DNA from 2 places in the Enterobacter sp. N5-15 genome. Region 1 is predicted to be linked to the other one. Evidence: predicted binding sites of a transcription regulator. Region 1 holds the regulator's gene; the other holds the start of a gene.
What was found. Region 1 encodes PurR, which represses purine synthesis genes. Its sites were predicted from a motif close to CANGCAAACGTTTGCNTG; they were not measured.

Region 1 (15,385 bases):
TCTCCCAGGCCTAACGATCCCTCCCGCAGCACGCGTTTAAAAAAGTCGGGATGTTTAACCTGAGGATCGGATGGCGATGATCCATTGATAGTGATGCCTGCTCGACCTAACAGTTCACTGACGATCCGGGACCAGTTATCGTCCGGAACGCTGACTTCTTCTATACACGATGAACTCATAGCTTCTCCATCACCCTACTGTGATCAGAACCTTAAAACAGCGTAGACGCTTTTTTTGGTTTGTGAGAAATCTCACGGTAAATACCGCGAGGCTAATATCCGACGTAGAACAGAGGAAGGGAGATAACCCTTGCCGAAATGCCTTCCATGGTAAAACGGGAGCGCTCCGGCTCCCGTTAACACTTAATATTTATCGTATTTAATCGAACCAAATTTAGTATAGGCCTCAAAATTTGGTGATTCAATAGAAAATTGTTAGCAACCTAATCACTGAAAATTAACATGATTTCCGGCGCGATTATGCATGCGACGTTTCAACCTGAGTGCGGTTGTCCTGCTCGCGCTGCGCGGCTGCCTGCATGCGATAGCCCATCACCGCCAGCGCAACCGTGACCAGCATTACGCTGGTGGTGGTCAGGAGCGGCGTGGCAATCAGCGCCGAGACCACCAGGCTTGCCAGGAAGCACAGCCCCAGCTGCAGGGTGTTCTGCAGCGCGGCGGCGCGGCCCGTCGCATGCGGGAACGGACGCAGCGCCTGGGCCACGACAATCGGGTAAATCGCCCCGTTCGCGACGGCCATCACGCAGAATGGGATCAAAATTTCAGCCAGACCGGCACCCGGAATAAAGCCAACGGCCCAGGTCCCGATGACGCTCAGCGCATACAGCACCAGCAGCCATGGCAGCATCTGCTGACCTTCCCACTTCTGCAGCGCCGCGCGGCAGCCGTACCCGCCCACCAGGAACGCGATAGTCTGCGGAACATAGCTCAGGCCGATGGCTGCCGGGCTGTAGCCCATATCATGCAGAATGAACGGCGAACCGGTGAGCCATGCGAAGAAGCTGGCCGAGCAGGCGGCATAGATCAGGACATTACCGCGATACGCTTTGGTGCTGAACAGGGACGTGAAGGTAATCGGCTTCGCGTCAGCATGCGCTTCTTTTTTATGCGCGGGCTTGAGGGCGAACGCCGGCAGCATCAGTACCAGGGTAATGGCAAACAGCGTGGCGAAGATGGCCTGCCAGTCGAAATGCGCGAGGATCCAGCTGCCCAGCAGGGGAGCGAGGGCAGGTGAGAGACCCACCAGCGGCATAATGGTGGCGAAAATACGGTTAGTGCGGTTAGCCGGGTAATAGTCGGTGACCAGAGCCTGCCAGGTCACGGCCGCGGCACAGACGCCCACGGCCTGAATAAAACGCAGCACCAGCAGCCAGGTGGCATCGCGTACCCATAACATCCCCAGGCAGCCCACGGCAAAAATGGCCAGGCCCAGCAGCAGTACCGGTTTACGACCAAAGCGGTCCGAAAGCGGTCCCCAGAGAAGCTGTGCGAAGGCAAAACCGGCGAGGAATAAACTCAGGCTGGCGCTGATGGCGGCAGCCGGGGTGTGCAAATCTTCCTGCATGGCGGCAAACGCCGGCAGGTACATATCGGTGGCCAAAAAGCCCAGCACGCTTAAGCCGCCGAGCCAGACTAAAAAACCGTTCCTGAGTTGCATTATTTTATTCTCCTGAGGAGGCAGGTATACAGTGGCGCTGAGTGTAGGGAGTGCAAAGCCGCTTGTGAAACGCTAATATTTGGCGGGTGCATTCAAATTTTTTGCAGGCAGAAAATGTGGTCAGATTATTCTCTTGAAGTGGTCGATGCTGTTGCGCGTAACGGTAGCTTTAGCGGTGCGGCGCAGGAGCTGCACCGCGTCCCTTCGGCAATCAGCTATACGGTGCGTCAGCTGGAGGAGTGGCTGGCGGTTCCGCTGTTTGAACGGCGGCATCGTGATGTGGAATTAACGCCCGCAGGCGCATGGTTTTTGAAGGAAGGGCGTTCTGTTATCAAAAAAATGCAGATCACCCGCGAACAGTGTCAGCAGATCGCTAACGGCTGGCGGGGACATCTTTCCATCGCGGTGGATAACATCGTTAAGCCGGAACGCACCCGGCAGATGATCGTCGACTTCTATCGTCATTTTTCGGATGTCGAACTGCGGGTCTCGCAGGAGGTGTTCAACGGCGTCTGGGATGCGCTGGCTGACGGCAGGGCAGAGATGGCGATTGGGGCCACGCAGGCGATCCCGGTCGGGGGGCGTTACGCCTTTCGCGATATGGGGATGCTGAGCTGGAAGTGCGTGGTGGCAAGCGATCATCCGCTGGCGGCGATGGAAGGGCCGCTGAGCGATGATACGCTGCGCAACTGGCCGTCGCTGGTGCTGGAGGATACGTCCCGTTCATTGCCCAAGCGTATCACCTGGCTTCTGGACAACCAGCGGCGGGTGGTGGCCCCCGACTGGGAATCGTCGGCGACGTGCCTCAGCGCCGGACTGTGCGTCGCAATGGTGCCCGTTCATTTCGCGCGTCCGCGCATCGATACCGGAGAGTGGGTTGAGCTGACGCTGGAGAATCCGTTCCCGGATGCGGCCTGCTGCCTCACCTGGCAGCAAAATGATGTCTCGCCTGCGATGGCCTGGCTGCTGGATTATCTGGGAGATAGCGAAACGCTAAACCGGGAATGGTTACGGGAGCCAGCATAGCTGGCCCCGTAAAGCGATTAACGACGGTAGTCGCGGAACGGACCGTCCGCAACGGAACGGCGTTCGATAAGACGCGGGTGAACTTCAATGGACTGCGACTCTTCACGCTTGTTGACGATCCTGTCCATCAGCATATTGAAGGCCGTTTCGCCCAGCGAATCTTTCGGCTGGTGAATGGTGGTCAGCGCTGGCGTGAAGAAACGCGCGTTACGCACGTTGTCATACCCGATCACAGAAATATCCTGCGGGACTCGCAGGCCCAGCTCGTCGGCAGCACAGAGCGCGCCCATCGCCATGATGTCGCCCCCGCAGAAAACGGCGGTCGGACGGTGCGGCTGGGAGACAATCTGCTGCATCGCGCGGTAGCCCGATTCCGGCTCAAAGTCACCCTGCACAATCCAGTTTTCCGGCACGTTGATCAGCGCTTCTTCCATCGCTTTCATAAAACCGGCCAGACGGCCCGCGCCGGTGTTGCGCTCCAGCGGACCGGGGATCACGCCAATCTCGCGGTGACCGCGTTCGATCAGATAACGACCGGCCATATAGCCGCCTTCAAAGGCGTTATCGATAACGGAATCGGTGAAATCCGCGCGCGCTTCGCCCCAGTCCATGACCACCATGGGAATGTGGCGATACTCTTCCAGCATCGACAGCACGGATTCCGGGTACTCGGAACACATCACCAGCAGGCCATCAACGCGCTTTTGCGCCATCATCGACAGGTAGGCGCGCTGTTTTTCAATGCTGTTCCACGCGTTGCCCAGAATCAGGGTATAGCCTTTCTGGAAGCAGTTTTTTTCAACCGCTTCAATGATCTCGGCAAAATAGGCCGCTTCACTGCTGGTCGCCAGCAATCCAATAGACTTGGTGTGATTAACCTTGAGGCTACGCGCAACCGCGCTTGGCGAATAGTGCAGCTCTTTGATCGCTGCCCAGACGGCATTGCGCGTCTCTTCCGCCACGAAGCGGGTTTTGTTAATTACATGTGATACGGTTGTAGTGGAAACGTTTGCGCGTTTTGCTACGTCTTTAATTGTTGCCATTAAATGTCACTCCAGACCATATCCTAAACTCCTGAAAAACTTGAAGGTAAACGTTTGCCTTCTCTCACCCTTATCTCGCAATGTTGAATTGCGGCACGCCGGGAAAACGACACGGGACGTCAGGAGGGGGTCAATGGCCGGTACGCTAATAAATTTAGCGTGGAATTTTGTCCTATCTTGATGAAAAGGGGAAGAGGTAAAGTGGTTATCAGTATAAATCCAGGAAGATTTTTGACGTAATCTGTGCAAAAATGAGCAAGCTCACTTTTCGTGTGGGGATTAAAAGGAGAAAAATTGATGAGTTCCGATCTTAAGTTTTCGCTGTTCACCACCGTTGTTGTGCTGGCTCTGATTGTCGCGGCCGGTCTGACGGCTGCGCTGCACTGATTTACGCGGAGGGAGAGCCTTCTCCCTCCCGACTCCCCGGATTGTTACTTCTCTGGCAAAAATCTTTTGCCATTTTGTTAACTTCTCATTTTTTGTGATTGATGTCATGCTTTCCGCTTCTTTGTTCTGTGTCACCACATGACACGGCATCCGGAGTTGACGCATGAAAATCAATTTTCCCCTGCTGGCCCTGGCGATTGGCGCTTTTGGGATTGGCACCACTGAATTCTCCCCGATGGGGTTACTGCCCGTTATTGCCCGGGGCGTAGACGTCTCGATCCCTGCGGCTGGCATGTTAATCAGCGCCTACGCCATCGGCGTGATGGTAGGAGCGCCGCTGATGACGCTTCTACTTTCGCACCGCGCGCGCCGCAATGCGCTGATTTTCCTGATGGCGATTTTCACCCTGGGCAACGTGCTTTCGGCCATTGCGCCGGACTACACCACATTGATGCTCTCACGCATTCTGACCAGCCTTAACCACGGCGCGTTCTTTGGGCTGGGGTCGGTCGTTGCTGCCAGCGTGGTGCCAAAACATAAGCAGGCGAGCGCTGTGGCAACCATGTTTATGGGGCTAACGATTGCCAACATCGGCGGGGTGCCTGCGGCAACCTGGCTGGGGGAAGCGATCGGCTGGCGTATGTCTTTCCTGGCGACTGCCGGGCTGGGCGTGGTTGCGATGGTGGCGCTGTTCTTCTCCTTGCCGAAAGGCAGCGCGGGGGAACGTCCTGACGTGCGCAGAGAGCTGTCGGTGCTGATGCGCCCGCAGGTGCTCTCCGCGCTGCTCACCACCGTGCTGGGGGCAGGGGCGATGTTTACCCTCTACACCTATATTTCACCGGTCTTGCATGACATCACCCACGCAACGCCTCTCTTCGTGACCGCGATGCTGGTGCTGATTGGCGTAGGCTTCTCGATCGGTAACTATCTCGGTGGGAAATTTGCCGACCGTTCCGTGAGCGGGACGCTGAAGGGCTTCTTAACCCTGCTGATTGTCATCATGATTGCCATTCCGTGGCTGGCGCGTAATGAGTTTGGGGCCGCGATCGCGATGGTCGTCTGGGGAGCTGCCACTTTCGCCGTGGTGCCGCCGCTGCAGATGCGCGTGATGCGCGTCGCCCATGAAGCGCCGGGCCTCTCATCTTCGGTCAACATCGGTGCCTTCAACCTGGGTAATGCGCTCGGTGCGGCGGCCGGTGGGGCCGTGATTTCGGGGGGACTGGGGTACAGCTTTGTGCCGGTGATGGGGGCGATTATTGCCGCGCTCGGCCTGCTGCTGGTGATGATGTCGGGTCGTAAACAGCCTGAAGCAGCCTGCGCTGCGGAATAAACCAAAAACGCAGAAGGGCGAACCCTTCTGCGTGTCTCTTACGCGGCGAAGTTCTTCGCGACAAAGTCCCAGTTAACCAGTGCCCAGAAGTGCTCCAGGTAGTTCGGGCGCGCGTTGCGGTAATCAATGTAGTAAGCGTGTTCCCATACGTCTACGGTCATCAGCGGCTTAGCGCTGGTGGTCAGCGGGGTGCCCGCGTTAGAGGTGGAAACGATAGCCAGTTTGCCATCCGCCTCTTTAACCAGCCACGTCCAGCCAGAACCGAAGTTCTTGATGGCTGCATCGGTAAATTTCGCTTTGAAATCCGCGAAGCTGCCAAATGCGGCATTGATAGCGGTAGCCAGTTCACCGGCAGGTTCACCGCCGGCATTCGGCGCCAGGCAGTGCCAGTAGAAGGTGTGGTTCCACACCTGAGCCGCGTTGTTAAATACGCCACCCTCTGAGCTGCGGACGATCTCTTCCAGCGTTTTGCCTTCAAAATCGGTGCCCTTGATCAGATTGTTCAGGTTGGTGACGTACGTCTGGTGATGCTTGCCGTAATGGTATTCCAGGGTTTCCGCCGAAATGTGCGGTGCCAGGGCGTCTTTTGCATACGGTAGTGCAGGTAATTCGAACGACATTGCTTCTCTCCTTATTGTATTTTGCGTTGCCAATAACCACACAGACAACAAGGACAGGATAGCAAATTGAAAGGGTATGCAAAAGAGGAACTTACCCCGCCACGGATGTGGCAGGGCAGGGGTTAGCGAATGGTTTTCGGCGTCATCACGCGACGCGCGCCGACGTAGTGGCGTAGCCAGTAGTCTTCACTGAGAGAGGTGATCTGAATATCCTGGCCGCTACGCGGAGACTGGATGAATTTCCCGTTGCCGACATAGACGCCGACGTGGTCAGCCGTACCGCGACCCTGGGTGCGGAAGAACACCAGATCGCCGTTTTCCAGCTCACCGCGGTCAACCGGAGAGGCATCGCGCAGGTGGTACATCTCATTGGCGGTACGAGGAATGCGGAATTTGACCAGATCTTTATAGGCGTAATAGACGAGGCCGCTGCAGTCAAACCCGGTACGCGGCGAGCTGCCACCCCAGTGATAAGGTTTGCCAATCTGCCCCATCAGTTTGTTCATCGCGGTTTTTTGCGCTTTCTGTACACGCACTTTATGCACTTCCGCTATTTTCGTGACCTTCGTGCATTTCGCCTTGTGGCCTTTACGCGTGATGCATTTTTCAGTAACGAGGTTAGCGGCGGTTTGCGAAGCTTTACTTTTGGCGGAGTGGGCAGTGCGGGAAGGTTTTGTTTTCGTCTTGCTGGAAGCGGTCTGTTTCGTTTGAGCCGGTGTTTTTTTCTTGTCGTTCTTAGCGGTGGTTTTTTTCTTACGTTCTGTGGCTTTCACCAGATGGTTTTTTTGTACAGCAGAATGCCGCGCCTGCTGAGAGGCGTTTGCCACTGGCGTGAAAGTGAGTGAAGTAAACAGTAAAGCACAGAGCGTGATCGAGATTTTATTTATCCGCGCCACTGGGCAGTCCCCTGATTAATGCAGGTCATCAATAATACCCGCGTGTGATTTACAAAGCCCGTCGATTCTAATCTATAAAAACCCAGAAAGTTAATAGCATTTTTCAATCTACAATCGTGTTTCGTTAGCAAGTGCAAAAAAATTCATCGTTCTGTCGCACATTTGCCCACTCCCTAAGCAAAACCCTGACCGCCGCAGGGGTAAACACCATTTGCAATGCAACTTTTCGTGACTCGGGGTAGAATGTATAAACGTGACAAAAATGTTATTTTCCGATGCCAGTCTGACCCGCTACAATGTCAGACGAATGCCGTAACAGAAGTTAAAGGAAGCAAGACATGAGCACCACTATTGAAAAAATCCAGCGCCAGATCGCTGAAAACCCGATTCTGCTGTATATGAAAGGTTCTCCGAAGCTGCCAAGCTGCGGCTTCTCCGCACAAGCGGTTCAGGCGCTGTCAGCCTGTGGTGAGCGTTTTGCTTACGTTGATATCCTGCAGAACCCGGACATCCGCGCTGAGCTGCCAAAGTATGCTAACTGGCCGACTTTCCCACAGCTGTGGGTTGACGGTGAACTGGTTGGCGGCTGCGATATCCTGATTGAAATGTATCAGCGCGGCGAACTGCAGCAGCTGATCAAAGAGACGGCGGCGAAGTACAAAACTGAAGAGCCGGACGCAGAGTAATTTTCTGCGCAAATAAAAAAGCGACCCGCTATGTGGTCGCTTTTTTTTTGTCGGGTGGCGCTGCGCTTACCCGACCTACGATTGGCGCTCGGCCTCATCACCCATCGGCAGCGGCCAGCCGCCCAGACGCTTCCAGCGGTTGACGATCTCACAGAACAGCTCTGCGGTGCGCTCCGTGTCGTATAAAGCGGAATGTGCCTGCGTGCCGTCAAACTCAATCCCGGCCGTGATGCAGGCCTTTGATAACACCGTTTGCCCCAGGGCCAGGCCGCTCAGTGCGGCGGTATCGAAGGTCACAAAAGGATGGAAGGGGTTGCGTTTGAGCGCGGCGCGCTCGGCGGCGGCCATGGTAAAGCTATGATCGAAGGTGGCGTTATGGGCCACCATGATGGCGCGGCTGCAGTTACTCTCTTTCATGCCTTTACGCACCATTTTAAAAATGGCGTGCAGCGCATCATATTCACTCACTGCACCACGCAGCGGGTTATGCGGATCGATACCGTTGAACGCCAGCGCTTCCGGCTGTAAGTTTGCCCCTTCGAAAGGTTCAACGTGGAAATGCAGCGTGGTGTCCGGGATAAGCCAGCCCTGTTCATCCATCTTCAGCGTGATGGCGGCAATTTCGAGCAGCGCATCGGTTTTAGCGTTAAATCCGGCTGTTTCTACATCAATGACAACGGGATAAAAACCACGAAAACGGTCGCACAGACCGCTAAATTGAGCGTTATCGGACATCAGGGTCTCTTACAAGGGGAAAAAGCAGAGCGCATTATGGCAAATTTTGCAGGGTGATGCAGTAAAACAACGGGCGCATGTTGCGCCCTGAGGGATCAGTTGCCCAGACCGCGACCCGCGTCTTTGGCTTCAATCAGCTCGATTTTGTAACCGTCCGGATCTTCCACGAACGCAATCACGGTGGTGCCGCCTTTTACCGGGCCCGCTTCGCGCGTAACGTTACCGCCGTTGCTGCGAATGCGCTCACACGCTTCGGCCGCGTTGTCCACTTCCAGCGCGATGTGGCCGTAGGCAGTGCCCAGCTCATAGCTGTCTACGCCCCAGTTGTAGGTCAGCTCGATCACCGCTTCATCCGTTTCCGGGCCGTAACCCACGAACGCCAGCGAGTATTTGTATTCCGGGTTTTCGCTGGTGCGCAGCAGCTTCATGCCCAGTACGTTAGTGTAGAAATCAATGGAACGTTGCAGATCGCCAACGCGCAGCATGGTGTGAAGTAGGCGCATAATTTCCTCATTAACCAATGAAATAGACTGTCTTTTTGAACAGAAACGATGTTTTAGTATAGCGGCGAAGTATCGCCGCTATCAATGAACAACGGTGAGATTACAGAGAAGGGTAGTCGGTGTAGCCTTCCGCGCCGCCGCCGTAGAAGCTTTCCGGGCGCTGCGGGTTCAGGGCCGCTTTTTTCTGCAGGCGGGCAACCAGATCCGGGTTGGCGATGTAGTCGCGGCCAAACGCGACGGCATCAATCAGCCCTTTGCCGATCAGGTCTTCGGCTTTCTCCGGGGTATAAGCCCCCGCACCGATGATCACCCCGTGGAAACGCTCGCGCACTTTCTGGCGGAATGCGTCCGTGTAAGGTTTACCGCCAGCCCAGTCCGGCTCGGACATGTGCAGATAGGCGATACCGCGTTTAGCCAGCTCTTCAATCAGATACAGCGCGTCCGCTTCTTCGTTCGGACCGTTGTCGACGTTCTGGAAAGAACCGATTGGGGAGACGCGGATCCCGATACGGTCCGGACTCCACTCCTGGCATACGGCGTCAACCACTTCCAGCACCAGGCGAGCGCGGTTTTCGACGCTGCCGCCGTACTGGTCGGTGCGATGGTTAGACGACGGTGACAGGAACTGGTGCAGCAGGTAGCCATGGGCGGAGTGCAGCTCAATCAGGTCAAAACCGGCTTCACGGGCGTTCGCTACTGCCTGACGGAAGTCGTTCACGATACCCGGGATCTCGTCCAGCTCAAGCGCGCGCGGCATAGAGGTATCCACGCGGATCGCATTGCCGTTTTCATCACGCAGGGACGTACGGGTGTTTGCGCTCAGGGCCGAAGCGGAGACCGGTGCCTGGCCGCCAGGCTGAATGCTGCTGTGAGAGATACGACCGGTATGCCACAGCTGGACCGCAATGCGACCCTCTTCAGCGTGAACGCCCGCGGTGATTTTCTTCCATGCGGCGATCTGTTCCGGGCTGTGAAGACCCGGCGCACCCGCATAACCCTTAGCCTGAGCAGAAATCTGCGTGGCTTCGGTGATGATCAGGCCAGAGCTTGCGCGCTGACGGTAGTATTCACCCATCAGTGGGGTTGGGATGTCACCCGGCTCAATGCTGCGCAGACGGGTAAGCGGAGCCATAAACACGCGGTTTGGCGCAGTGACGGCACCCACTTTTAAGGGGGTAAATAATTTTTCAGCTGACATAAAGACTCCTGAGTAGACCAGTCGACTAGTAATAAGGTAAATAAAAACGCCTGCTATACGCCAGGCGCAGTAATACTGTTTTTCACATGTGCCAGCGCGCTTTCCAGCGGCACGGCACTGCGCGAAATTTTTGCCTGCAGGTTAGCCCCTAGCCAGAGCGCATATAACACCTGCGCCTGGGTTAGCGGCTCGCCTGAAAAGGCCAACGTTTTTTCATCGCGGCCTTTCTCCAGCGCCTGGGCCAGCAGGGCGATAACGCCGCGGGCACCTTTATCCATCGCCGTGCGCATATCTTCAGAAAGATCGCACACTTCTGCAGACAGCTTAACGGTCAGGCAACCGCTGATGATGCCCTGCTGACAGAACTGGTTCAGCGTTTCCTGATAGTAGTTCAGAACACGATCCCGGTAGTTGCCTTCACCCGACGCAAAGTGGGTCGCCAGACGCTGGTGGTAGCCAGCATAATGACGCTCCAGCATCGCCACGCCGAAGGCCTCTTTGGACCGAAAGTAGTGGTAAAACGACCCCTTCGGTACCTCAGCGGTTTTTAACAGCTCGCTCAACCCCATACCGGTGAACCCGCGATGCATGCAAAGTTGCTCGCCGGTCGCCAGTAAATGTTCGCGGGTATCGTGTTCAGTATTTCTGCTCATGGCCGCACTCTAATAGACCGTTCGGTCTAATGCAAGCGCGTTTACTGACGACATGCGCTCAGGATATCCAGCTGCTGTTGATAAACCGTTGATTTCACGTCCATCATACCCAGCACGGTCGAGAACAAATTGTCCTGAGAAACCGCATTTTTTGCTGCATGGTCACGCAAACACTGCTCGTTGACGCCAAAGTTTTTCGCGTAATCCGGCGACAGCCAGAACATAAACGGAATATGCGTTTGCTGCTCCGGTGCCAGCACGTACGGCGTACCGTGCAGATAAATACCGCTTTCACCCAGCGATTCACCGTGATCTGAAAGATAAATCAGGGCGGTGTTCATGCTCCCCTGGCGTGCTTTCAGCGCATCAATGGTTTTGCTGACCATGCTGTCGGTATAGAGGATGGTGTTGTCATAGGTATTCATCAGCGCCTGATGATCGCAATCCTGAATCTCATTGGTGTCGCAGGTTGGGGTGAATTTACGGAAGTTGTCCGGGTAACGGCGATAGTATGCCGGACCGTGGCTCCCCATCAGGTGGATAACCAGCACCGTGTCTTGCTTCACGCCATCCAGCACGTTGTCCAGACGGTAGAAATTCACGTCGTCAATACAGGATTTGTCTTTGCAGAACTGATCCAGATTCCACTGCGTCATGTCGGTATGAGGGATGCGATCGCAGGCACCTTTACAGCCGCCGTCGTTGTCGCGCCACAGCAGGTTGATACCCGCATGCTTGAGCACGTCGAGCAGTCCTTCGCGGTGGTGAGCCAGGTCGGCATCGTATTTGCTGCGCGTCATGCCGGAGAACATGCAGGGAACGGAGACCGCGGTTTCAGTCCCACACGAGGAGGCCTGCGGGAAGTTAATCACATCCTGCTTTTTCAGCTCCGGGTTGGTTTCGCGCCCGTAGCCGTTCAGGGAGTAGTTTGCCGCGCGCGAGGCTTCGCCAACGACAAGCACCAGAACGGTTTTCTTTTGTTGACCGGTAATCAGTGGCCCTTTATGGGCATCTTCACCAATGCGCACCAGCGTTTGATCGCCAGCAAACCAGCGCATTTTGCTGTACTTCACCACGGCGCTGACATAGTTCGCCGGGGTGACCATTTTGACGATGCTTTTGTTATTGCGGAACAGCGACGCGTAGTCTTTATAAAACAGCGCGGCGATCAGGATAATCACCAGCAGGGCGCCGAGCATCGCGGCAACCCGCGTCAGCAGGGCATACCACCATTTCCCGGTACGAATGCGGGTCAACGCCACCACCACGGAAGGCACGAGGCCGGCAATGACAATCCACAGGATCATCTGCGGGGTCACCAGAGCGGTCGCTTCCTGAGAGTTGGTTTCGAACACGTTCACAATCATGTTCTGATCGATCACCGCGCCATAGGTGTACATAAAGTAGGTAGCCGCAGCGCATCCGATCGTCAATACAATCAGCAGCGGCTTACGGAGATACGGGATAATAAGCAGGCTAAAAACAATCACCCAGCCGCAAAACAGCACCAGCGGTACGGACGCGGCAAAGAGGATGTCGTGCAGATGGGCAGGGGCGATAATGGCCCAGCTGCGCTGGATAAACAGCCCGTTAAGCAGAGTAAAGAAGAGTGCACAGCCCAGAGTAAATTTAATGTCGTTACATTGTAACTTTTTGATTAACCACATCGATCGGTGAACCTGTCATTGTCATGATGGGCCGAGTATAGAGAGGGAAGATTAGTGAAACCTTAATGCCATAAATCTGTGATATAGGCCTTGCACGCGGCGCGTTTAGCGTCTTCACTGTAGGTGAGAGTGGCTATCGGGAGGTGAGTGTGGCAGAGCAGCTGGAGTTTTTCCCCATCCAGAGCCCGTGCCGGGGTATTTGTCAGGTCGATGAACGCGGATATTGCCGCGGGTGCATGCGTACCCGTGATGAGCGTTTTAACTGGCAAAACTTTAGCGACACGCAGAAGCAGGAGGTGCTACGCCTCTGCCGACAGCGTTTTCTGCGCAAAATACGCGCAAACAAAGCCGGTGAGACCGAAGAACCGCAGCAACCTTCACTTTTTTAACCCGGTAATTGCGTATACTCATGACATTACATCCTTGAGGAAAATGTTATGGTTCAGCGAATTACCCTTGCCCCCCAGGGGCCAGAATTCTCCCGTTTTGTTATGGGCTACTGGCGCCTGATGGACTGGAATATGTCCCCCCTCCAGCTGGCGAGCTTTATTGAAGAGCACCTCGATTTAGGCATCACCACGGTCGATCATGCGGATATTTACGGTGGCTACCAGTGCGAGGCCGCGTTCGGCGAGGCGCTCAAACTGGTTCCGGCACTCCGCGATCGCATGGAGATCGTCACGAAGTGTGGGATTGCCACCACGGCAAAACCTGAACACGCCCTCGGTCATTACATCACCGACAGCGCGCACATCATCAAGAGCGCCGAGCAGTCGCTGGTCAATCTGGCGACCGACCGTATCGACCTGCTGTTAATCCACCGCCCTGACCCGCTGATGGACGCCGATGAGGTGGCGGAAGCCTTCCTGAACCTGCACCAGAGTGGGAAAGTGCGTCACTTCGGCGTGTCTAACTTTACCCCGGCACAGTTTGCGCTGCTTCAGTCTCGTCTGCCGTTTACCCTGGCCACTAACCAGGTTGAGATCTCCCCGGTACACCAGCCGCTGCTGCTGGACGGTACCCTCGATCAGCTGCAGCAGCTGCGCATTCGCCCAATGGCCTGGTCGTGCCTGGGGGGAGGACGTCTGTTCAATGATGATGAATTCCAGCCGCTGCGCAACGAGCTTGAAACTATCGCCCGCGAGCTCAACGCCGAGAGCATCGAGCAGGTGGTTTACGCGTGGATCCTGCGCCTGCCGTCAAAACCGCTGCCGATTATCGGTTCCGGCAAAATTGAGCGCGTGCGTTCTGCGCTGGCGGCTGAAGAACTGCAGATGACCCGCCAGCAGTGGTTCCGCATCCGCAAGGCCGCGCTGGGTTACGACGTACCATAAACCGCCTGAAGGTGACTTTCCGGTGAAATCTTTGCCCCTGGTATACACTTAAGGGGCAAAAAATAACCCTCGGAGGTCATTATGAAGCGTTTTGCTCTGGCACTGGTCACGCTGGTTGTTTGCGCAGGAGCGCAGGCAGCCAGCGATGAAGTGGAAATGAATCTCGTCACCTCACAGGGTGTGGGTCAGTCCATCGGAACGGTGAAAATCACTGAAACCGATAAAGGACTGGAGTTTGCCCCCAACCTCAAAGCCCTCCCTCCCGGTGAACATGGTTTCCATGTTCACGCCAAAGGCAGCTGCCAGCCCGCTTTAAAAGAGGGCAAACCGTCGGCGGCGGAAGCGGCCGGGGGTCACCTCGATCCGCAGCATTCCGGCAAGCATGAAGGCCCGGATGGCATGGGGCATTTAGGCGATCTGCCTGTGCTGGTGGTGAATAACGACGGTAAAGCCACCGATCCCGTTGTCGCGCCGCGACTGAAAAAGCTGGATGAGGTGAAAGGCAAAGCGCTGATGATTCATGTCGGCGGCGACAATATGTCCGATCGGCCTAAACCGCTCGGTGGCGGCGGGGCACGCTATGCGTGTGGGGTGATCTGATCCCCAATCGTTCCCGGCGGCGGGGCCTGTTCCAGCTGCGACAGCGAGCAGTGCAGGCGCCAGATTATCGAGGCCAAATCACGGGCTGCGGGCAGATGATGCCGTGCCAGCGTATCGCAGATCCGCTGCAGTTCATTCAGCGTGGTTTCCAGCGGCCGCTGCTGGACGCCGCGCTCGCTCATCACATCGCGCAGCAGGGAGATGCAAACATCACGAACCTGCGACAGCGGATCGGAGCGCGTTTCCCACGCGCGAAGCTGCCAGACCACGTGCGAGCAGTTCAACAGCACCACGCCCCAGCGCAGCAGCCAGCGCCGCGACAGCGCGTCCTGGCTGTTATTCAGCTGGCTGACGTGGTGATAAACCAGCGATTCATACTCGTTTTCACCCAGATACGGTTTACGGCTGAGCTGGTCGACAAACCCTCTGCGTAACTCCCGAATATGCCTGCGGCTCTTGCGGGCATCGGAGCCGGGACGCAGCACCGCGAAAGCCAGCCACGCCAGCCCCACGCCCAGGATCTTCGCCAGGTTGTCATTGAGAAAGTCGGCGTAATCGTAAACCGGGGGATTCGTCACGGAGATAAACGACCCCATAAAGACAATCAGCTGTCCCCAGAGGCCCGCCAGTTTTGGCATTTGCAGCTTCAGAAGCTGCATGGTGGTCAACAGGGGAAACAGAAACAGCAGGAACTGCCACAGATCGCTTATCTGCACCATCAGGCCAAACTTAACCACGAAGCTGAACAGCGACAGCAGCACCAGCGTGCGCAGCAGGAGCGTAAGCGAGTTGAACGGCGAGGCCGCGACGGAGTAAAGCACGCAGCTGATGGCGGCAAGCGTCAGGGCCGCCGTGCCGGACTCCCACTGCGTGGTGATGCTCCACGCCCCCACCAGCATCAGCGCGCAGAAGGTGCGAAAACCGCTCCACAGCGCTTCCAGGTAGTCGGTATGGCGTGCGAGTGCCGGGCTGCCGGGGACGTTAAATTCCGTTACTGGGGTCGCATTTTCGACGGACGTGATCCAGCGGC
Region 2 (15,385 bases), 260 kb from region 1:
AAGATACGGTGAAAGACCTGGGCTTCGCAGGCTTTAAGGTGCTTTACCCGATCAACAGCAAAGATAAAAACGACGAAATCGTCAGCATGCTGGGTGCCAGCTATTTCCGCGTCATTGGCGCGGGGCAGGTATACGGGCTTTCTGCGCGTGGTCTGGCTATTGATACCGCGCTGCCATCAGGTGAAGAGTTCCCGCGTTTCCGTGAGTTCTGGATTGAACGTCCAAAACCAACGGATAAACGTCTGACCATTTATGCGCTGCTGGATTCCCCGCGTGCAACCGGTGCCTATCGCTTTGTGATTATGCCGGGTCGTGACACGGTAGTTGACGTGCAGTCCAAGGTTTACCTGCGTGATAAAGTGGGCAAACTGGGCGTTGCACCGCTGACCAGCATGTTCCTGTTTGGGCCGAACCAGCCGTCTCCGGCAACCAACTTCCGCCCGGAACTGCATGACTCCAACGGTCTGTCTATTCATGCCGGTAACGGTGAGTGGATCTGGCGTCCGCTGAATAACCCGAAACATCTGGCGGTTAGCAGCTTCGCAATGGAAAACCCGCAAGGTTTCGGCCTGCTGCAGCGTGGTCGTCAGTTCTCCCGCTTTGAAGATTTGGACGATCGCTATGACCAGCGTCCAAGCGCCTGGGTCACGCCAAACGGTGACTGGGGTAAAGGTAAGGTCGAGCTGGTAGAAATTCCAACCAACGACGAAACCAACGATAACATCGTCGCTTACTGGACACCGGATCAGCTGCCGGAAGCCGGTAAAGAGATGAACTTCAAGTACACCATTACCTTCAGCCGCGACGAAGATAAGCTGCATGCGCCGGATAACGCGTATGTGATGCAGACTCGCCGCTCAACGGGTGATGTGAAGCAGTCAAATCTTATCCGTCAGCCTGACGGTACCGTGGCGTTCGTCGTGGACTTCACGGGCCAGGATATGAAGAAACTATCACCGGACACCGCCGTTGCCGCTCAGGCCAGCATCGGTGATAACGGTGAAATCGTTGAGAATACCGTGCGTTACAACCCGGTAACCAAAGGCTGGCGTCTGACCCTGCGCGTGAAAGTGAAAGATCCGAAACAGACCACTGAAATGCGTGCTGCGCTGGTCAGTAACGATCAGCCGCTGAGTGAAACCTGGAGCTATCAGCTACCTGCCAATGAATAATACATCTGAATATATTGATGCCATGCCGCTGACGGATATCGAAAAAGCGGCACTGCCTAAGAGCGACATCCGCGCGGTTCACACCGCGCTGGATGGTGAACATCATACGTTTTCTCGTGATGATGATACGCCGCTCGGGTCAGTCAAGGCGCGTCTGGAGCAGGCCTGGCCGGACTCGCTGGCGGAAGGGCAGTTGATTAAAGACGATGAAGGACGCGATCAGCTTCAGGCGATGCCGAAGGCCACGCGTTCCTCTATGTTCCCCGACCCATGGCGCACCAACCCGGTGGGCCGTTTCTGGGATCGCCTGCGCGGGCGTGATGTTACGCCGCGCTATCTGTCGCGCCTGACGAAAGAAGAGCAGGCGTCCGAACAGAAATGGCGTACCGTGGGGACAATCCGTCGCTATATCCTGCTGCTTCTGACGCTGGCGCAGACCGTCGTCGCGACCTGGTATATGAAAACCATTCTGCCTTACCAGGGCTGGGCGTTTATCAACCCGACGGACATGATGGGCCAGGATCTCTGGGTCTCCTTCATGCAGCTGCTGCCGTATATCCTGCAGAGCGGCATTCTTCTACTGTTCGCGGTCCTCTTCTGCTGGGTCTCTGCCGGTTTCTGGACCGCGCTGATGGGCTTCCTGCAGCTGCTGATGGGGCGTGACAAATACAGCATTTCAGCGTCAACGGTCGGGGATGAACCCCTCAATCCCGAGCACCGTACCGCGCTGATTATGCCTATCTGTAACGAAGACGTTGACCGCGTATTCGCGGGCCTGCGTGCGACCTGGGAGTCCGTAAAGGCGACCGGCAACGCGGAGCATTTTGACGTTTACATCCTGAGCGACAGCTACAACCCGGATATCTGCGTTGCAGAACAAAAAGCGTGGATGGAGCTGATTGCAGAAGTGCAGGGCGAAGGCCAGATCTTCTACCGCCGCCGCCGCCGTCGTGTGAAGCGTAAAAGCGGTAACATCGATGACTTCTGCCGTCGCTGGGGTAACCAGTACAGCTACATGGTGGTGCTGGATGCTGACTCCGTCATGAGCGGAGACTGCCTGAGCGGCCTGGTGCGTCTGATGGAAGCCAACCCTAACGCGGGTATCATTCAGTCCTCGCCAAAAGCGTCCGGCATGGACACCCTTTACGCGCGCTGCCAGCAGTTCGCCACCCGTGTTTACGGGCCGCTGTTTACGGCGGGTCTGCACTTCTGGCAGCTGGGTGAGTCGCACTACTGGGGTCACAACGCCATTATCCGCGTGAAGCCGTTCATTGAGCACTGTGCGCTGGCGCCGCTGCCGGGTGAGGGTTCGTTTGCCGGCTCTATTCTGTCGCATGACTTCGTAGAAGCGGCGCTGATGCGTCGTGCTGGCTGGGGCGTCTGGATTGCCTACGACCTGCCGGGATCGTACGAAGAGCTGCCGCCAAACCTGCTTGACGAGCTCAAGCGTGACCGCCGCTGGTGTCATGGTAACCTGATGAACTTTCGCCTGTTCCTGGTAAAAGGGATGCACCCGGTTCACCGTGCGGTGTTCCTGACGGGCGTGATGTCTTATCTCTCCGCACCGCTGTGGTTTATGTTCCTCGCGCTCTCCACTGCGCTGCAGGTCGTCCATGCCCTGACGGAGCCGCAATACTTCCTGCAACCGCGCCAGCTCTTCCCGGTGTGGCCGCAGTGGCGTCCGGAGCTGGCGATTGCGCTGTTTGCCTCCACCATGGTGCTGCTGTTCCTGCCTAAGCTGCTCAGCATCATTCTGATCTGGTGCAAAGGCTCGAAAGAGTACGGCGGTTTCTTCCGCGTGACCCTTTCACTGCTGCTGGAAGTGCTGTTCTCCGTGCTGCTGGCGCCGGTACGTATGCTGTTCCACACCGTGTTCGTGGTCAGTGCGTTCCTGGGCTGGGAAGTGGTCTGGAACTCGCCGCAGCGTGATGACGACTCTACGCCGTGGAGTGAAGCCTTTATGCGCCACGGTTCTCAGCTGCTGCTGGGTCTGGTGTGGGCGGCCGGTATGGCCTGGCTGGATCTGCGCTTCCTGTTCTGGCTGGCGCCGATTGTCTTCTCGCTGATCCTGTCGCCGTTTGTGTCCGTGATTTCCAGCCGTTCAACGGTGGGGCTGCGAACCAAACGCTGGAAACTGTTCCTGATCCCGGAAGAGTATTCCCCGCCGCAGGTGCTGGTGGATACCGATCGTTATCTGGAACAGAACCGCAGTCGCTCGCTGGATGACGGCTTCATGCACGCCGTGTTTAACCCGTCATTCAACGCCCTGGCAACGGCAATGGCGACGGCGCGTCACCGTGCCAGCCAGGTGCTGGAGATTGCTCGCGATCGTCACGTTGAGCAGGCGCTTAACGAGACCCCGGAAAAACTCAACCGCGACCGTCGACTGGTGCTGTTGAGCGACCCGGTGACAATGGCGCGTCTTCACTACCGCGTGTGGTCCGCTCCGGAGAAATACTCTTCGTGGGTGAACTACTATAAGGACGTGAAGCTGAATCCGCTTGCACTGAAGGCGAAGTAAGTTGTTAAGCAGGGCGGGTAGGCGAAGCGCCACCCGCCAGATAAAATACCGGCTGTGAGGCCGGTATTTTTTTAGAGGCTAGAGATGAGAATAATCATCGTCGTTCTGATGGCATGCCTGCTCAGCGGCTGCGGCAGTATCATCAGTCGCACCATTCCAGGGCAGGGCCACGGTAATCAGTATTACCCGGGCGTGAAATGGGATCTCCGTGATTCCGCATGGCGCTATCTGACCGTGCTCGATCTGCCGTTCTCGCTGATTTTCGACACGCTGTTGCTGCCGATCGATGCCAGCCACGGCCCTTACGAATAGCGTAAATTAACGCTCGTCCCACTCATCGGCAGCGGTTTGACCTTCTTCCGTATCCAGCGGCGGCTCGAGCTGAAACTCACCCTCATCCCACTCGTGCAGGGTGTTCTCCTCCAGCCATTCCTGCCGAAGTTCGATTTCGTCATAGTCGCCATCAAAGACGGCCTGCGCACCTTCACCGCTTAATATCGGCAAACATTCCCCTTCTTCACCTTCATCGGCAAAGAATTCGGCCTGCCACATAATATCCCCGTCCTGCAGAACGTATTTTTGGATATTAAGCTGTTGCACGTCAGCATCTTCTTCTTCAACGCCGGGGTTGTCGGCGAGGAACTCTTCACGAGCGGCATCAATAGCTTCTTCCAGCGTGGCGTACATGGTCATTGGTGTCTCCCTGTTTTCCAGAAGGTTTCAGGGAAAGAATAGCTGAATATAAGATTCTGCAAGTATGAATGCGAAAATAAGCCGTCAGGCGTTCGTCTTATTCCGTCACGGGCCGTAGCGCACGGGATAAACTGAACCATGAATAAATGGCATTGAACAACACGACGCCCGCCGTCACGATAAAGACGGCGCGAAAACCGAAGCTGGCGGATATCCCGGCCCCGAGCAGCGGTCCGGTGACGTTGCCGATATCCCGGAATGACTGGTTATAGCTGAAAATACGCCCGGCAATCTGGTTCGTGGAGTTGTAGACCAGCAGGGTCTGTACGGCGGGCAGCAGCGCGCCGTCGGCGGCACCCAGCAAAAAGCGAAGTAAGCCCAGCTGCCATGGCGTTTGCACCATCGACATCGGAATAAGCAGCAGGACGGAAATCACCAGCGCGCAGATCAGGATTTTTTCCGGACCCACCCGGTCCCCCAGTTTTCCCAGCCTCGGGGCGCTCAGCAGCGCCGCCACGCCGGGTACGGAGGCAATCAGCCCGCTGATGAACGCAATACTGCTGACGTTACCCGCCAGGTCGCGAACGTACAGCGTCAGAATAGGGGCAATCGACCCGGTCGCCACCTGGATAATCATTGTCGTCACGAACAGGCTCAGCACCAGTCTGGGATTTTTAAGCGAGGTCAGCACCTCCCTGGCGTGGAGCATCTCTTTTTTGGCGACAGGCGTGAAGTTTTCACGAATACAGAGCAGGGTGACGATAAAGCACAGGAACAACACGCTGGCGGTGATGAAAAAAACCGGACGCAGGCCGTAGTTATCCGCCAGTAATCCCCCGGCCAGCGGTCCCAGCAGAGCACCGCTCACGCCGCCGGTGGAGAGCGTTCCTAGCGCCCAGCCGCTCTTATGGCGGGGGATTTGCGTGGCTATCAGGGCGTTCGCGTTAGGAATAAATCCTCCCAGCAGGCCCAGCAGCGCGCGCAGGATCAGAAACTGCCAGACGTTCTGCGCCACGCCCATCAGCGCCATGATAATGGCCATCCCAAGCGCCGAGCGCAGCAGCATGATTTTACGTCCCTTGCGGTCGGCAAGGCCGCCCCAGAAGGGCGAGGCTATCGCGGAAAAGAGAAACGTGATGCTGAATACCAGGCCGGACCACATATTGAGCGCGCTGTGGCCCGTTACGCCAAGCTGTTCGACGTAGAGCGGCAGGAAGGGCATGACCAGGCTAAACGCCGCGCCGGTAAGAAAACAGCCAAGCCACGCAACCGTGAGGTTACGCTTCCAGTTTATGGGGGCATCTGAGGGTGACATAAAAATCCGCATAATGAGGTGCAGAGCACCTGAAGCATAAAGTAATAAGCCTGCTAATTATGCGCCTGGGTTATGAATGCCGCAATGAGGAGGAGCTTTTAAAGCTAAAACGGCATGCGGCCCTGAGGACCGCATGAGGATTAATAGCGGGACGGCGTCCCTTGAGGGCGCGTTTTGAAACGGCGGTGCAGCCACATATACTGCTCAGGCGCCAGCATGATGCACTTCTCCACAACGCTGTTCATCCAGCGCGCGGTGGTTTCTGCATCGTCAAGCGGCGGCGCGAGTTCCGGCTCCAGCATCATCAGCTCGTAGCCTGAACCATCCGGCTTACGGCGGGGGACAAAAGGCACGATGGCGGCTTTGGACATGCGCGCCAGCATCCAGGTACCGGTCGTTGTGGCGGCCTCTTCAACGGCGAAGAAGGGGACAAATACGCTGGCCTGTGGGCCATAGTCGTGGTCGGGGGCATACCAGACCACTTCACCGGATTTCAGCGCGCGGATCATCCCCTTCAGATCTTTACGGTCGATCATGCTTTTGTTGGAGCGCATGCGGCCGTTGGTCTGGATTAAATCAATGACCGGGTTATCGTTAGGACGATAAACGCCAATGCCGGGCGCCTGCATGCCGAACATGCGCGCCCCTATTTCCAGCGTCAGGAAATGGACGCCGATCAGCAGAACGCCCGTCTGATTGGCCTGAAGCGTATGCACCGGCTCCATGCCGGTCCCCGTCACCTCGCTCCAGCGGGCCATGCGTTTGTCCGGCCAGAACCACGCCATACCGGTTTCCATGAGCCCCATCCCGACGGATTCGAAATTCTTCGCGACCATATCGTGACGCTCTGACTCGCTCATCTGCGGAAAACACAGTTCAAGATTGCGGTACGCGATTCTGGCGCGACGCTTCATAAACAGCTGCGCGAAACGGCCCAGAAATTTACCCAACCGAAAAATAACAGGGTAGGGAAGCTGTACCAGAAGCCATAAAAAGCCGATGCCAAGCCAGGTCAACCAATAACGGGGATGCAAAAGGGCGGCAGTAAATTTTGGTAACTGGGTCATGTCATTCCTGTTTTCAAACGTCCTGTTTTGCTAGTGTCTCATTTTTTGAGACGTAGCCAAAATATCTGCTTTCGAAGCGTGCACGAATACAGCAATTGTTAATCCTGATTAATCAGGGTGTGTGAAATGTAGCGTAAATTGTGTGGATGTAAATTGGTTTTATTTGCTATATGATGCCGACCGATTTTTCATTCTCTCTAACGATTCCAGGACTGTACACCATGCCAGTGTTACACAACCGCGTGTCGAATGAGATGTTAAAAGCGCGCATGTTGGCTGAAACCGAACCGCGCACAACCATCTCTTTCTACAAATATTTCACCATCAACGATCCACAGGCGACCCGCGATGCGCTTTATCAGGCGTTCACGGCGCTGAACGTCTTCGGCCGCGTCTACCTTGCCCGTGAAGGCATCAACGCGCAAATTAGCGTACCGGAAAGCAAAGTCAGCGCTTTCCGTGACGCTCTTTATCACTTCGATCCGGCCCTTGACGGCTTACGCCTGAACATTGCTCTGGACGATGACGGGAAATCCTTCTGGGTGCTGCGCATGAAGGTGCGTGAGCGCATCGTGGCGGACGGTATTGACGATCCTGCGTTTAACGCGGCGGATGTCGGTGAATATCTGAAGGCTGCGGAAGTGAATGCAATGCTGGACGATCCGGATGCCGTGTTCATTGATATGCGTAACCACTATGAGTACGAAGTGGGGCATTTCGAGAACGCGATGGAAATTCCGGCCGACACCTTCCGCGAGCAGCTGCCCAAAGCGGTTGAGATGATGCAGGAACATAAAGATAAAAAGATCGTTATGTACTGCACCGGCGGTATCCGCTGTGAGAAAGCCAGCGCGTGGATGAAGCACAACGGCTTTAATAAGGTCTGGCATATTGAAGGCGGCATTATCGAGTACGCCCGCCGTGCCCGTGAACAGGGTTTACCGGTACGCTTTATCGGGAAAAACTTTGTCTTTGACGAGCGTATGGGGGAGCGTATTTCGGAAGACGTTATTGCCCAGTGCCACCAGTGCGGCGCACCGTGCGATACCCATACCAACTGCAAAAACGACGGGTGCCATCTGCTGTTTATTCAGTGCCCGGCCTGTGCCGAGAAGTTTAACGGCTGCTGTAGCGAGCTGTGCAGCGAAGAGAGCATCCTGCCGGAAGAAGAGCAGCGTCGCCGCCGCGCAGGACGTGAAAACGGCAACAAGATTTTCAATAAATCACGCGGCCGTCTGAATACCAGGCTGGGTATCCCCGACCCGGAATGATAATAACGCCCGGCAGGGCAAAAGCCTGCCGGGCGAATCTATTATGATTTCTGCTGCACACCTTCAACGGAAATAATCAGCTCAACGTCCTGAGACGCCGGGCCTAAATCCGTTGTGATATTAAAATCTTTCAGGTGAATTTTACCCGCTGCTTCAAATCCTGCGCGTTTACCGCCCCACGGATCGTCACCCTGACCCAGTAATTTAGCATCAAGCGTGACCGGTTTTGTTACGCCGTTAAGCGTCAGGTTGCCGGTAATATTCAGCTTATCACCCTCTTTTTTCACTTCCGTGGAGGTGAAAGTAGCCTGTTGGTATTTCCCGACATTGAGGAATTCGCCACTGCGCAGATGTTTATCACGTTCAGCATGATTGGTATCCACGCTGTTAGTATTAATGGTCACGTTGACCTTGTCGGCGGCAGGATTTTTCTCGTCAAAGGTGAATGTGCCGTCAAAATCCTTAAAGGTACCGTACAGCCAGCTGTATCCCAGGTGCTGAATACGGAAATTGACGAAAGCGTGCTGGCCCTCTTTATCAATTTTATAATCGGCCGCCACGGCGGAACCGGCGGTGAATAACAGAGAACCCAGGGCGATACCCAGCAGGTGTTTTTTCATTTTATGCTCCAGAGTCAACTGACGAGCGGCCAAGCATGCGCTTTAGCGTATCGTCTTTATCAATAAAATGGTGTTTGAGGGCGGCAAGCCCGTGCAGTACCGACAGGATCACGACGCTCCACGCAAGCCAGAGGTGAACGACCCCTGCAGTGTCAGCCTGAGCGCCCGCATCGCTGAGCGTTGCCGGGACGTCAAAAAGGCCAAAGACGCTAATCGGCTTACCGTCCGCCGTCGAGATAAGGTAGCCGCTGATAAGAATGGCGAAAAGCAGCGCATAGAGCGCAATATGCGCGGCAACTGCACTCAGGCGGGTCATTTTGCCATGGGTCTTCGGCGCGGCGGGCGGCGGGGAAACATGCCGCCAGATTACGCGAAAAACCAGCCCCAGCATCAGGAGGACGCCAATGCTTTTATGTAACTCCGGTGCCTGGTGATACCAGCCATCGTAATAGCTGAGCGTGACCATCCAGAGCCCAAGTCCAAACATACCGTAGACGGCAATAGCAAATATCCAGTGCAAACCTATGGATATTATTCCGTAGCGCCGGGAGGAGTTACGCAATTGCATCAGAATGTCCATTTTCAAATTAACCGAAGGGTAAAAATGAACGGGAAGATGTGATATTGCAACTGAAAAAATTGTCTATTGATTTTTATTTTATTTATTTCAGCGCTTTTGAACAGGATTGATAAAGGTAATTCAATGTCTTCGTGCAAGATGGAATTGAGATTTTCAACAAAGCTAAATAAATGTCAATTATTGTCAGCCGGGACTTTCAATAAAATACAATGTAAACAAAATCAATAATGGCCAGCAGCGCCCACAATAAGATATAGAGCATAAAGTGCTCGCGAATATTATTCATAAGAAAGCTAACGATCCTGCGCATAACGCCCCGTAATGCAGTGTGAATGACACGGGCCCCGGAACGTCCGGAGCCCGTGCGGATTATCCGTTAAAACGCGAGAGTGAGAAGGGCGTCAGATCAAACTGCGGCGTGATACCCTGGGCAAACTGCGCGGCGATTTCACCCAGCACGGAAGCGAACTTAAAGCCGTGGCCGCTCAGCCCGGTGATAAGCAGGGTGTTGTCATGCCCGGGCAGCGTATCAATGATGAAGTCTTCATCCGGCGTGTTGTCGTAGGTACAGGCCGCGCCATACAGCAAGCCACCGACGCCCGGAAGGATAGTACGCAGGAACGAGAAGGCTTCCGAACCATCCTGTGGAAAGGCGCCGAAAGGCTTACGCTCTTCAGGGGAGGTGATAGCCTGGCCGCCGTTGTGTTTACCGATTTTCAGCGCGTCTTTCTCGGAAGGGAAACCGTAGAACTGATCGCCATTCGGCAGTTCGCCGGTGAAGGCCGGGAATTTATTCTGCGCGCTGTAGCGACCATCCGACTGGAACCAGGAGAAGACCTTGCGCACCGGCTGGATCGGCAGTTCCGGCAGCAGGCGAGTGACCCAGGTCCCTGCGCTGACGAGCAGGCGGGACGCTGAATAGTCGCCGTCAATAGTCGTTACCGTGACGCCATTCTCGTCATGGGTGATGGCCTCCACCGGACAGTTAAACAGCTGCGCACAGCCGGCTTTCGCGGCAAGATCGATCCAGGTTTTGATCGCCGTTTCACAATGCAATACGCCGGAGTGGGCTTCAAAGAGGCCAATGTAATCGTCCGGGACGCTAATTTCAGGCCAGCGCGCGGTAATGCCCGTGGCGTCCAGCTTCTCAACATCGAGATTAAAGGCTTTCGCGCTGCGCTCGACGCTGGCGAGAAAATCAGAGTGGGCAGGGCCAAGGTTGATAACGCCGGTACGCTCGAAAATACGCTCTTCGGTCTGTTTCGCCAGCTCGTCCCACAGCGTCTGGGCGCGAAGCACCAGCGGTACATAGCGCTCGCCTTCTCCATACGCATGGCGCATGAGGCGGGTATCGCCATGATGGCTACCCTCCGCATGGGGAGGAAGATGGGCATCGATCATCAGGACCTTCAGACCTGCCTGCGTTGCGTAATAACCGGCGGCGGAACCCACGGAGCCGCTACCAATAATGATTAAGTCGTATCTCATATGCATCTCGTAAACTGACGTTTTGTTAGCAGAGTAATTAACAACGCGGGGTTAGACAAGGGAGAAATAAATAAGGCACCGCGAGGGTGCCTGTAGAGAGAAAAGTGGGCATAAGCTTAGTGCCGTTTATACTCATTTTCCTGATAGTCGCCAGATTCTATTTTTGCAATACCTGCCTCTAAAATAGAAATAAACTGACGGGCGACGTCTGTTGTTAGCCACAGCGTCTGTCCAACTTCCGCTTCTTCACGGTTGAGTTGATTCGGGGTCTGGTAGTGCAAACGCAGCATCAGCGCATCGTAGCTATCTACGGTACTGATATCCCAGCCAACGAGTGGATGGGTCTGGATCACTTCACTATTCTTTTCCATTATAACCCCCTTAATGCGTGTTAGAAGACAACGGCTCTGAGGTTCAATGCATGTTTTTCTGAAAGCAACTTCAGTATACCAAGTAATAAGGGTTCCGACGGGAAAAATAAACAGGTGGCAACACATTTTTCTGCTTTTTAGGATTGTTCGAACAATAAAACACCATCTTGTTCACGATTCTTAAAGAAGATGCCGAATTAATTTGAACTTACCGTATTTTTAAACAAAAAAAAGCCGGGGCGACCCGGCAAAAAACACAATGAGGGAGCAGTGTTAATCAGTGATAAACCAGTCGTCTGCGCTTTCCCACGTTTCCTGCAGGATTTCGCTGATGCGATCTTTATCTTCTTTCGCAGCACCAATGACGGAGAGGTTGTTCGCCGCGGCGTAACGCACCGTTACGGCACCGGCGTTGTCGGGAAAGGTGTTGTTAATACGGCGGGATAATTCGCCTGCCAGTGCATCAAGCGCGCCGGCAGGCAGAACGGTTGTTTTGGCTATGGTGACTTCAATACGCATAAATGCCCCCTGTGTAATATACTGTTTATTTATACAGGTATATTATCGGTTTGACAACAAGGGGCACTGATTTTTTAACGTTTTACCGTCCAGTTGACGGTTTCGCCCGCCAGGAAGGGGATCAGCGTGTCATCCGTCAGCGCAATGGATTCCTCAACGTGGCTCGCTTTACGCTCCAGTTCGATGAAGGTGTCATTGACCGACAGGCCGTAGAAGCGCGGGCCGTTAAGGGAGCAGAACGCTTCGAAATGTTCCAGCGCGTTCATCTCTTCAAATACGGTCGCGTAGCTGGCAAGCGCCGTTGGGGCGTTGAAGCAGCCTGCGCAGCCGCAGCTCGCCTCTTTACGGTGGCGTGCGTGAGGCGCGGAATCGGTGCCGAGGAACGCGCGGGAGAAGCCGCTGGCAACCAGCTCGCGTAGCGCCTGCTGGTGGATGTTGCGCTTGAGAATCGGCAGGCAGTACAGGTGAGGGCGCACCCCGCCCACCAGCATGTGGTTACGGTTAAACATCAGGTGCTGCGGCGTAATGGTGGCGGCAATAAGTTCGTTGCCGTCACGCACATACTCTGCCGCGTCTTTGGTGGTGATATGCTCAAAGACCACTTTAAGCGCGGGCAGGCGCTGGCGCAGAGGCTCCATCACGGTCTCGATAAAGCGGGCTTCACGGTCGAATATGTCAATCTCGGCATGCGTGACTTCACCATGGACCAGCAGCGGCATGCCCAGTTTCTGCATGCGTTCCAGAACCGGCATGATGGCATCAATGCTGGTGACGCCGTGGCTGGAGTTGGTGGTGGCATTCGCCGGGTAGAGTTTCGCCGCCGTAAATACGCCTTCGTTAAACCCACGCTCCACTTCGTTCGGGTCCAGCGAGTCGGTCAGATAGCAGGTCATCAGCGGGGTAAAATCGTGTCCCGCAGGGACGGCATCCAGGATGCGCTGGCGATAGGCCATCGCGGCATCGACGGTGGTGACTGGTGGAACCAGGTTAGGCATGACAATCGCGCGGCCATAAATTTCGCTGGTATAAGGCACGACGGTTTTCAGCATATCGCCATCACGCAGATGGATATGCCAGTCGTCAGGGCGGCGGATTTTAAGAACCTGGGGTTGTGCAGTCATGGAAGCTCCGGCTTGTCAGGAATCAGTCATAAGGATGGCTGTTTTTGCCGGACACAAATCATAAGCGGAAACGTTTTCGTTTGCACACTTTTCCGTAAAAAAAAGGGCGCCGCAGCGCCCTTCAGGTTAATCGGTGAAAGGAATGATAATTTCTCCCGGTTTCACCTCTATCCCTTTTGCATATTTTTTCGCCAAAGCTTCGCCCTTGCTTTTGTCTTCGCTTAAGACGTACGCGGGCTGCTGGTTGAAATAATTACGCAGCGACTGGTTGAGATAGGGCATCAGGGTTTGCAGAACCGGTGCCATCTTGTCCGGCGAAACCTGCGCATCGACGACTTCCATCTCCTGGAGGAAAATCGCCCCTTTCTCTTTGTTGAACACGGGGAGTGCCTTCAGCTTGAGCTTGATGTTGGCTTTCTGATTGCCAAAGAGGGATGACATATCGAGATCCGCGTCACCGGCCAGGGTGACTTTGTTCGGCTCTTCACGTCCGATCTGGCTGGTCAGATTCGTGAGCACGATATGCGCGTCCGCCAGCCCCGGCACGCCAATGTCTTTAGAAAAATTGTTATGTTTTTCCAGCGCCTGATTAATTTCCTGTTCACTGACGGTATATTGCGTGAGCTGGTTACAGCCAACCAGCAGACCGCTGACAACTAATGCCGCGGCAAAGACAATTTTCTTCATAGTGTTCCTCAACGAAAAATCGGCGCTTCTGTCCTGTTACGTCAGTATGTCAGTGTGAATTGGCAGAAACCAGCAGAAAAAACTGAGAAGTGGGGCGGGAGCGGCTCCCGCCCGAGGGAAAGGCTACGCGCCAGGCTCGAGCATCCCGCTCGCGCTGCGTTTCTGGCTGAACTGCCACCACAGGGCAAGGAGCGTCATAAAGCCTACCGCGCCGAGCATCATCCACGGGAGTTCGGGCTGGTTTAACGCTTTGCCGGCATCAAACAACCAGCCGCCGCCGGCGTAGCCTAATGCGCCGCCAAGCGCCAGCCCCAGCCGGCTGAAGCCCATATAGCTGCCGCGCGCACGCGAATCCGCAAGGGAGGCGCTCAGCGTTTCACGGGCAGGCTCGGCGATGATCGACCCTATATAGAACGTGCAAATCAGGGTAAACAGCTGCTGGAGAGAGTTCACCAGGCCGATCGGCATCATGCTCAGCGTCATCAGGAACAGCCCGGCCATCAGGCGATGCTCCAGACGAAAACGCCGCTCGCTCCAGCGGGCAATCGGATAGAGCAGCGTCAGGGAGAGTGCGGCTTCAATGGCGTACATCCATTTAACGGCAGCAGGCGTGCCCGCAATGTCGTTAACCATGATCGGCAGCATCAGCATGACCTGCACAGCCAGCATGTAGTATCCCGTCAGGGTCAGCACATAGGTGACAAAACGTTTGTCGCGCAGGACGCGGCCAAGCCCTTCCCGGACCGGCGCTTTGACCGTCGACAGTTTCCAGGCGGGCAGGAACAGGCCATTAAACAGCGCGCACAGAATAAAGAGCACCGCGCCCGCCGCGCAGACCAGTCGGAAGTCATACTGCAGCAGCCAGCTTCCCAGCAGGGCGCCGATAACCGCCCCGGCACTGTCCTGCATCATCAGGATCGAGAAGAAACGGCCGCGGTGCTGGGGGCGAATAAGCTTCACCACCAGCGCGGTGCGTGGCGGATCGAACAGCGTGCCACCGATACCGGAGAGGAAACAGGAGAACCAGAGCAGCCAGGGCTCTTGGGCGACCGCCATCGTGGCAAAGCCTGCCGCGCGCAGCAGCATACCGGTAACGATCATCGGTTTAGCGCCAAAGCGGTCGGCAATGGCCCCGCCAAAGACGCCCAGACCCTGCTGGACAAACTGGCGTAACCCCAGGGCAATGCCAACCATTAATGCCGCCCAGCCCATCTGATCGACAAAGCGGATCGATATCAATGGAAAAACGACAAAAAAGCCGAGCACGACCAGCATGTTATCGACGAGCAGGAAATATTTACCCAGGCTCCTGGCCTGTGATACGCGGGACATTTTCCCTCCAGGGAAAATAAGAAGGTGAGCACGCTAACATTCTGCGGTGTCGCCGCGTTTTTTCCCACCCCTGGGCGTGACAATATTTTTTTATCAAAAGGGTGCTTTGATAGAGAGTTCTCATCGAAAATAATGAAAAGAGGGCAAAATGGTATGTCACTGTTTTCACAGACGGCGCAGGCGCAGGTATAGTAAAGCTAATGGGTAAGCAGAAGTGACGGGAAGGAGTGGTATCGATGTTTGGCTATCGCAGTAATGTGCCAAAAGTGCGTCTGACAACGGACAGGCTGGTCGTTCGTCTGGTGCATGAGCGTGATGCCTGGCGTCTGGCGGATTATTACGCCGAGAATCGCCAGTTTTTAAAACCCTGGGAACCCGTTCGGGATGAGAGCCATTGTTACCCTTCCGGCTGGCAGGCGCGCCTCAGCATGATTACGGAATTTCACAAGCAGGGCAGCGCGTTTTATTTCGCGCTGCTGGATCCTGAAGAGAAAGAGATTATCGGGATCGCCAATTTTTCAAACGTGGTGCGGGGATCGTTTCACGCCTGCTATCTTGGCTACTCCATCGGCCAGAAATGGCAGGGGCAGGGGCTGATGTACGAGGCGTTAACGGTGGCGATCCGCTA

Region 2: the regulator PurR is predicted to act here: its motif matches at 12,802-12,819, upstream of pyrC (dihydroorotase).

The regions. Positions count from the first base shown of each region.
Region 1 covers NZ_CM170150.1:2,021,260-2,036,644, forward strand. The annotation lists gene cfa (cyclopropane fatty acyl phospholipid synthase) at 1-179, opposite strand, end outside; gene punC (purine nucleoside transporter PunC) at 478-1,677, opposite strand; gene punR (DNA-binding transcriptional activator PunR) at 1,792-2,703, shown strand; gene purR (HTH-type transcriptional repressor PurR) at 2,721-3,746, opposite strand; gene cydH (cytochrome bd-I oxidase subunit CydH) at 4,044-4,133, shown strand; gene AC2TE5_RS09655 (MFS transporter) at 4,297-5,463, shown strand; gene sodB (superoxide dismutase [Fe]) at 5,502-6,083, opposite strand; gene AC2TE5_RS09665 (C40 family peptidase) at 6,206-6,979, opposite strand; gene grxD (monothiol glutaredoxin 4) at 7,318-7,665, shown strand; gene rnt (ribonuclease T) at 7,741-8,400, opposite strand; gene gloA (lactoylglutathione lyase) at 8,496-8,903, opposite strand; gene nemA (alkene reductase) at 9,004-10,101, opposite strand; gene AC2TE5_RS09690 (TetR/AcrR family transcriptional regulator) at 10,155-10,754, opposite strand; gene eptA (phosphoethanolamine transferase EptA) at 10,796-12,421, opposite strand; gene AC2TE5_RS09700 (DUF1289 domain-containing protein) at 12,571-12,810, shown strand; gene AC2TE5_RS09705 (aldo/keto reductase) at 12,859-13,755, shown strand; gene sodC (superoxide dismutase [Cu-Zn] SodC) at 13,837-14,355, shown strand; gene AC2TE5_RS09715 (FUSC family protein) at 14,334-15,385, opposite strand, start outside.
Region 2 covers NZ_CM170150.1:1,759,713-1,775,097, forward strand. The annotation lists gene mdoG (glucans biosynthesis protein MdoG) at 1-1,172, shown strand, start outside; gene mdoH (glucans biosynthesis glucosyltransferase MdoH) at 1,165-3,693, shown strand; gene AC2TE5_RS08285 (YceK/YidQ family lipoprotein) at 3,778-4,005, shown strand; gene AC2TE5_RS08290 (MysB family protein) at 4,012-4,386, opposite strand; gene mdtG (multidrug efflux MFS transporter MdtG) at 4,484-5,701, opposite strand; gene AC2TE5_RS08300 (Kdo(2)-lipid IV(A) acyltransferase) at 5,842-6,768, opposite strand; gene trhO (oxygen-dependent tRNA uridine(34) hydroxylase TrhO) at 6,990-8,039, shown strand; gene AC2TE5_RS08310 (YceI family protein) at 8,081-8,659, opposite strand; gene AC2TE5_RS08315 (cytochrome b) at 8,661-9,227, opposite strand; gene AC2TE5_RS08320 (YceO family protein) at 9,436-9,549, opposite strand; gene solA (N-methyl-L-tryptophan oxidase) at 9,609-10,727, opposite strand; gene bssS (biofilm formation regulator BssS) at 10,844-11,098, opposite strand; gene dinI (DNA damage-inducible protein I) at 11,372-11,617, opposite strand; gene pyrC (dihydroorotase) at 11,692-12,738, opposite strand; gene AC2TE5_RS08345 (lipoprotein) at 12,865-13,425, opposite strand; gene mdtH (multidrug efflux MFS transporter MdtH) at 13,549-14,757, opposite strand; gene rimJ (ribosomal protein S5-alanine N-acetyltransferase) at 14,994-15,385, shown strand, end outside.